Regions from separate parts of the Pseudoalteromonas sp. PAST1 genome, predicted to be linked through region 2. Evidence: predicted binding sites of a transcription regulator. Region 2 holds the regulator's gene; the other holds the start of a gene.
The links. Region 2 encodes LexA, which represses DNA repair genes until DNA is damaged. Its sites were predicted from a motif close to TACTGTATNNNNATACAGTA; they were not measured.

Region 1: ruvC (crossover junction endodeoxyribonuclease RuvC) is a predicted target of LexA. The motif match lies at 1,636-1,655, and genes of this name have one in related genera.

What each region holds. Positions count from the first base shown of each region.
Region 1 is NZ_JAKGBH010000006.1:748-4,170, forward strand. It holds gene ruvB (Holliday junction branch migration DNA helicase RuvB) at 1-431, opposite strand, end outside; gene ruvA (Holliday junction branch migration protein RuvA) at 439-1,059, opposite strand; gene ruvC (crossover junction endodeoxyribonuclease RuvC) at 1,061-1,585, opposite strand; gene L1272_RS03945 (ABC transporter permease) at 1,724-3,423, opposite strand, start outside.
Region 2 is NZ_JAKGBH010000015.1:79,537-82,959, forward strand. It holds gene coxB (cytochrome c oxidase subunit II) at 1-672, opposite strand, end outside; gene lexA (transcriptional repressor LexA) at 1,110-1,727, opposite strand; gene L1272_RS09575 (PaaI family thioesterase) at 1,889-2,326, shown strand; gene L1272_RS09580 (hypothetical protein) at 2,334-2,714, opposite strand; gene L1272_RS09585 (hypothetical protein) at 2,873-3,423, shown strand, end outside.

The DNA.
Region 1 (3,423 bases), on a different contig from region 2:
GCAGGGCCTTCACCTATCATGATATCCAGCTGATAATCTTCCATTGCTGGATACAAAATCTCTTCGACTTGCGGGCTCAAACGGTGAATTTCGTCAATAAACAGTACGTCACCTTCTTCAAGGTTCGTTAAAAGTGCGGCTAAATCCCCTGCTTTTTCAAGCACTGGCCCCGACGTTGTTTTAATATTAACGTTAAGCTCGTTGGCAACAATGTTTGCAAGTGTGGTTTTACCAAGACCCGGTGGACCAAATATTAATAAGTGATCCAGCGCTTCGCCACGATGGCGAGCAGCCTCAATAAAAATTTCCATTTGCTGCTTAACATGCGGCTGGCCGGTGTAATCGGTTAACAGTTTTGGTCGTATGGCACGATCAACACTGTCTTCGTTACTTTGTTCACTCGCATCTATTAAGCGATCTGCTTCAATCATGGTTTACTCACAACATTGATTTTAGAGCTTCTTTAATTAGAACCTCGGTCGTCATATCTGGTTTGTTCACTGTTTTAACCGCTTTTTGTGCTTGCGGTAGCTTATAGCCTAATGCCACAAGTGCTGATACAGCATCATCAGCAGCATTATTTGCCACTAGGGTATCATCACTTGATGGCTCAATGACGGCATTATCGCTAAATGGTGTAAATAAGTCATTACCCCAATTTTTAAGCCGGTCTTTCATTTCGAGCACTAAACGCTCAGCCGTTTTTTTACCAACGCCCGGTAGTTTAACCAGTGTGGTCGCATCTTCATTATTAACACAACTTACAAATTGCTGCGCCGACATACCCGATAAAATAGCTAGACCAAGCTTTGGCCCTACACCATTGGCTTTTAAAAGCTCTCTAAATAAAGCGCGTTCGGTTTTGTTGTTAAAGCCAAATAATAGCTGGGCATCTTCACGTACCACAAAATGGGTATAAATAATCGCTTGCTCACCCACTGCCGGTAAATCATAAAAGCAAGTCATCGGCATTTGTACTTCGTAGCCTACACCACTTACTTCGATAAGAATTTCTGGTGGCTGCTTTTCTACTAGTAAGCCATTTAATCGACCAATCATATTACTTCCTTAATCGTCCTCTTACGGTTTTGCTCGCACTGCCCGCAAGTTTTATTAAATTTTGTTCTGAGTGAGCATGACAAATAGCAATTGCTAAGGCATCTGCGGCATCGGCTTGAGGGGTACCTGGCAGCTTTAAAATGTTTTTAACCATATGCTGTACTTGAGACTTATCGGCTCCGCCATTACCTACAACGGCCTGCTTAATTTGCCTAGCCGAATATTCATAAACTGGCAGCTCTGCCATTGAAGCACCAACGATAGCAGCGCCACGTGCTTGACCGAGTTTAAGCGCTGAGTCTGGGTTGTGTGCCATAAACACTTTTTCGATAGCAAAACTGTCTGGTGAGAATTGCTCTACCAATTGACTGATCCCTTGGTAAATCATTTTTAAGCGTATCGGAAAATCGTGATCGGCCAATTTAATGCAGCCACTGCCTAAATAAGTGAACTTAGCACCTTGGTGAGCAATCACGCCGTACCCTGTTAATCTTGAACCAGGATCAATCCCTAAAATAATCGCCAACTAACTGACTCGTCTATTATCATTATTATCTGCGCTTAATAATGCCAGAGCACTGTATAAATTACCAGTAACCAATTGCAATTCATAAAAAATGCCCGCAATTGCGAGCATTTTATAGTCAACCTTTAATTAAGACATTTACGCGAGCGAGCGTAATAAGCCTTGGGTATTTTTTCGCATTGTGCGGGCTATCATCAAATAACCTAAACATGCCACAAATAAGCCCCCGACTGCTGGGCCAATAACCCAAATATGAGGGTGGAACTTACCTGCTAAATCGAACATTTGTTTTTGCACTATTAACAGAGCGATGTCACTGACAATGGCAGCGACTAAACCTGCAGTAACGCCTAATAATAAAAACTCATACAAGGTGGCATTTTTAATTAAGCGCCCTTTCGCACCTAAAGTTCGCAAAATAACAATCTCTTGCATTCGCTCACCCAAACTTGCTTGTACTTGTGAAATAAGTACTAAAGCGCCACAGGCAACCACAATCGCTAGTACAAAGCCAATCGCTAACGATACTTGCTCTATGGTTGAGCGAATTTGTTTAATGAAGCTTTCAACATCTATCACGTTAACCGTTGGGTATTGGCGCATTAGCTCATTAAACTCACGTTTTTTCTCTGCTTTTACATTCACTGAAGAAATATAAGTAGCCGGGAAACTCGCTAGCACATCAGGGCTTAAAATAATAAAGAAGTTAGGTCTAAGCGTGGTCCAATTAACCTTACGTACACTGGTAATTTTTGCATCGAATGATTGCGCGCCAATTAAGAAAGTAAGCGTATCGCCTATTTTTACATCAAGGCGTTCAAGCATCGACTCTTCGACCGATGCCTCAGCTACTGAGTCTTCACTAAACCATGCACCGTCGATAAGCTCGTTTTGATTAGGCAAGTCTTTACGCCAAGTTAGGTTTAACTCACGGCCAATACCAGAGCGGGCTTCTTCATCTTTCTTTTCGTTGTCTTCTTGTGATACTTCGCGGGCAATCAACTCACCATTTACGGCATTTACACGGCCACGAACAACCGGATAGAAATCAGACGTTGGCATATCCTTTTGCGCTAAGAAGCTAGTAATAGGCTCTAACTCTTGCTCAGTAATGTTCACTAAAAATGAATTAGGGGCATTTTCGGGAAGCTGCGACTGCCAATCCGAAATCATGTCGTTCTTAAGTACAATTAAAAACAGTAATAGCTTGATAGCCAAAGCAAAGCTAATTAATTGTACCGCATTCACATTGGCACGCTTTTGAATTGACGCAATCGCCAATGACCAACTGTTGCCCGGACTCAAGCCAAGTTTGCGGCCACCACCAAAAATAACCTTTGATAAAGCAAATAACACCGCAATTAAAAATGCCGTAGAAAGGAACAAAATTGCACTAATTTTGATGTTGTTACTAAATAACCACATCAGTAAAAACACAGTAAGCGCCGACATAGTAAGGTGCACTTTACTTACTAATAAACGGTCGCCTAAGTTACGGCGAAGCACACGCAGCGGCGGAATATCAAATAAATCGAGTAGCGGTTTAATTGAAAACATAACCGCACAAATCACACCCGTGCTAATCGCAATGATCCAAGGTTTTGCCGATGCACTTGGCAGTGCTGAACCCATGGTTTGTGCTAAATAATCAGTGGCAATCGCTTGTAAACCATAACCAATCAGTAAACCGACTATCACCGACATTGAACATACAAGGCTCAAATGTAATAAATAGATTTTACGGATCATAGCGCGGCTACCGCCAAGCGTTTTCATCATAGCAACTGGGTCGTACTGACGCTCACAATAACGTTTTGCCGATACCGCAATAGCAACGG
Region 2 (3,423 bases):
AGCACATTGGCCACGGTACACGCCTGGCTCGTTAATACGTGTCCACGCTTCATTGATAAACCCAGGATTTGCATCCTTTTTAACCGCAAAATCAGGCACCCACCATGAATGAATTACATCGTCTGAAGTCATTAAAAAGCGAACTTTTTTATTGATAGGAAGTACTAGCGGTTTATCTACTTCAAGCAAATAATGTTCAGTTTTCTCTGCTTGGTTGTCTATTTGATCTTTAGGAGTAGATAGAATCGAGTAATAGGCAATGTCTTCACCCATGTACTCATAATGCCACTTCCACTGTGAGCCCGTCACTTTAATGGTGATATCGGCTTTAGAGGCATCTTCCATGGCAATTAAGGTTTTTGTGGCAGGCACAGCCATGGCGATTAAGATGACAAATGGAATGGCAGTCCAAAGTATTTCAACTTTTGTACTTTCATGAAATTGGGCAGGCTTGGCCCCTTTGGATTTACGGTGGTGTATTAAAGCCCAAAACATCACCGCAAATACGATGATGCCGATTACACAGCAGATAATAAATATCGTCATGTGTAACTCATAAACATTATTACTTATATCGGTCACCCCTTTACGCATATTGTATTGGCTATTTGCCAATGCAAGCTCAGGAAGTGCAAACAATATAAGCCACAAGGCGTAACGCAGTTTACCCATGTGACGGCTCCTTTAGATGCTATTGCAAGACGCAAAGCGAAAAGGCGATACAGCAAGGTGCCCATTCGTTTTTCTTATTGTTCAGAGCGACTACGTATCATTTTGACCCACTTATGATACCGACCCCCTGTCTAACACCTCGCACATTTTTGTGTCTTTTTATTAATTAGGTGTTAATACAGTGTATTAACCAATTAGTTAAAAAATGACCAATAAGCAAGTTTTAATGATAATAAATGTTTATTTTGGTGCAGAAATAACAACTATAATCAGCGCGTTATTTAATGTTTAGGAGTAAAAACGAAATATAAAAAGAGAGGAAAACTGCGCCATATAAGGCTTTAAATGAAGAGTAAGGATTCACAAATCCTAATTAAGTAGTAAAATTTCAGTGGCGCACCAAATTGAGTCAATTTGACGCACCAAATTGGGAACGTTTACATCCAGTCAGCGTTACGAATAACACCTACCGCTAACCCCTCGATGTTGAACGACTCATGCTCAAGGTCAACCTCAATAGGCGAAAACTCTTCGTTCTCAGCGTGTAAAAGTACTTTGCGACCCGCTTTTTCTAGACGCTTAACTGTTACATCTTCATCGACTCGAGCTACAACTACTTGCCCGTTTTCAGCAACTTGTGTTCTGTGTACTGCAAGCAAATCGCCATCCATAATACCAATGTCTTTCATACTCATACCATTTACACGCAGTAAGAAATCGGCTGCAGGTTTAAATAATGAAGGATCAACTTGGCAGTGGCTTTCAACATGCTCTTGCGCCAAAATAGGTTCACCAGCTGCAACACGGCCAATTAAAGGTAAGCCTAGTTGCTCTGGCTCATCTTCTTCAATTAACTGAATACCGCGACTCGCCCCAGGCTTCATTTTGATCATGCCTTTTTTAGCCAGTGCTTTTAGGTGTTCTTCAGCAGCGTTGGCACTTTTAAAACCTAATGTTTGAGCTATTTCAGCACGCGTAGGTGGCATGCCTGTATCTTTAATAAAGACTTTAATTAGTTCTAAAATTTGCGATTGGCGTTTAGTTAATGGGCGCATACAACTGGTTTTCCATACAGTACATTTAACTGTGAGTATATACAGTTATTTGAAAATCGCAAATTTAAATTAACCCCATCATATTGCTACAAAACTAACATTGAACCACACCGAAAGATGCCATAAGGTATTAGCTTTAATTAGCAGGCTAAGGAAACACAATGAGTATTTGGCACCACCCAATCACGTTAGAGCTTTGCAAAGAGCTAGAACAAGGGATCACCGGTCAAGGCACTTTAATGAAAACTATGGGCATTGAGGTAACTGAAATTGGTGATGATTATTTAATGGCAACTATGCCTGCTATTCCTGAGCATCATAACCCTATGGGTATGGTTCATGGCGGAGCAAACGTTGTATTAGCAGAGACAGTGGCAAGCTATGCAGCCAATTTCGTGATTGATTTCAATAAGTTCTATGCTGTTGGCCAAGAAATTAATGCCAACCACATGAAAGCGTCACGCAAAGGAACGTTAACAGCAACAGCAAGACCGTTGCATTTAGGTAAGCGAACTTCTGTTTGGGATATTAAAATTACCAATGCCGCAGGAGAGCTTTGCTGCGTATCAAGAATGACCGCAGCTGTTGTAGAGCGATAAATTCAGGCTATTTTTCGACAGGATAAATAGTAATTTCAATCCCTGCGCCAATTGCAGAGATACGTAACAAGGTATCGGCATGCAGGGGTTGGTTAAAGCATTTAGGCGAATTACCTGATTCAAAGCCTATATCAAATGTACGCTTTGAGCACGATAACCACTGTTTTAATGCATTGCGCGAGCAAGACTCAATAAGCTCGCAAAGCTGGTTAATCGCTTTATCTGGAGAGCTGATATCTGCGGTTGCTTCAATACGTGCTAGTTGGCGGTATTCATCTTGGTCATAATGTAAAACCATGGCGTTTTTCTTCAAATCAGCAACAAGCGCACTAATATCGTGCTTTGATTCAAGCTCCAGATCTACATTTAAAAATTGAATTTCCGACATACTCTCGTTTTTACCCTCTATTGATATCGACTGAAACTTTAACTCAGTTTTGTATATATACCAAATCTAGAATACAGTTAACGCGACATTATGCCGCATTGGCAATCTAGCTAAACAACCTAAAATAGCGCCCACATAACAATAATAACGGGGTAATAATGAATAAACGTCTGTTTAAGTATGCTCGTAAAGGGCATAAATGGCTTGGTTATTTACTTGCTTTACAGATCTTTTTTTGGCTTTTAGGTGGGCTTGTGATGAGCTCATTACCACTTGAAAAAGTGCATGGTAAGCATCTGGCTAATCGCAGTTTAAGTAGCCCATTTTTATTGTCGGACTACCCTGCTTCAATTGATAAAATAACAGCGCAATTTGAGCAAATCGAAGGTATTAAATATAGCCATTTTTTAAATACCCCGATTATAGAAGTTACATCCTCTAACGGTACGTTTACTTTTGATGGCAGAACAGGTGCTAAAATGCCTGCACCGAGTAAAGCGCAAATCATTGAAAATGCGCAAGCTCACCTGCTTATTGACGCAAAAATAACGCAAGCGCAGTTATTAACAAAAGGGCCTAGAGAAGTCGGTCACAAAGCCAATGTTTGGCAAATTAGCTTCGATGATTGGTTAACAACAACCTTATATTTAGATAGCCAAACCGGTAAAGTTATAACTGTGCGCAGCACCCTGTGGCGCATTTTCGACTT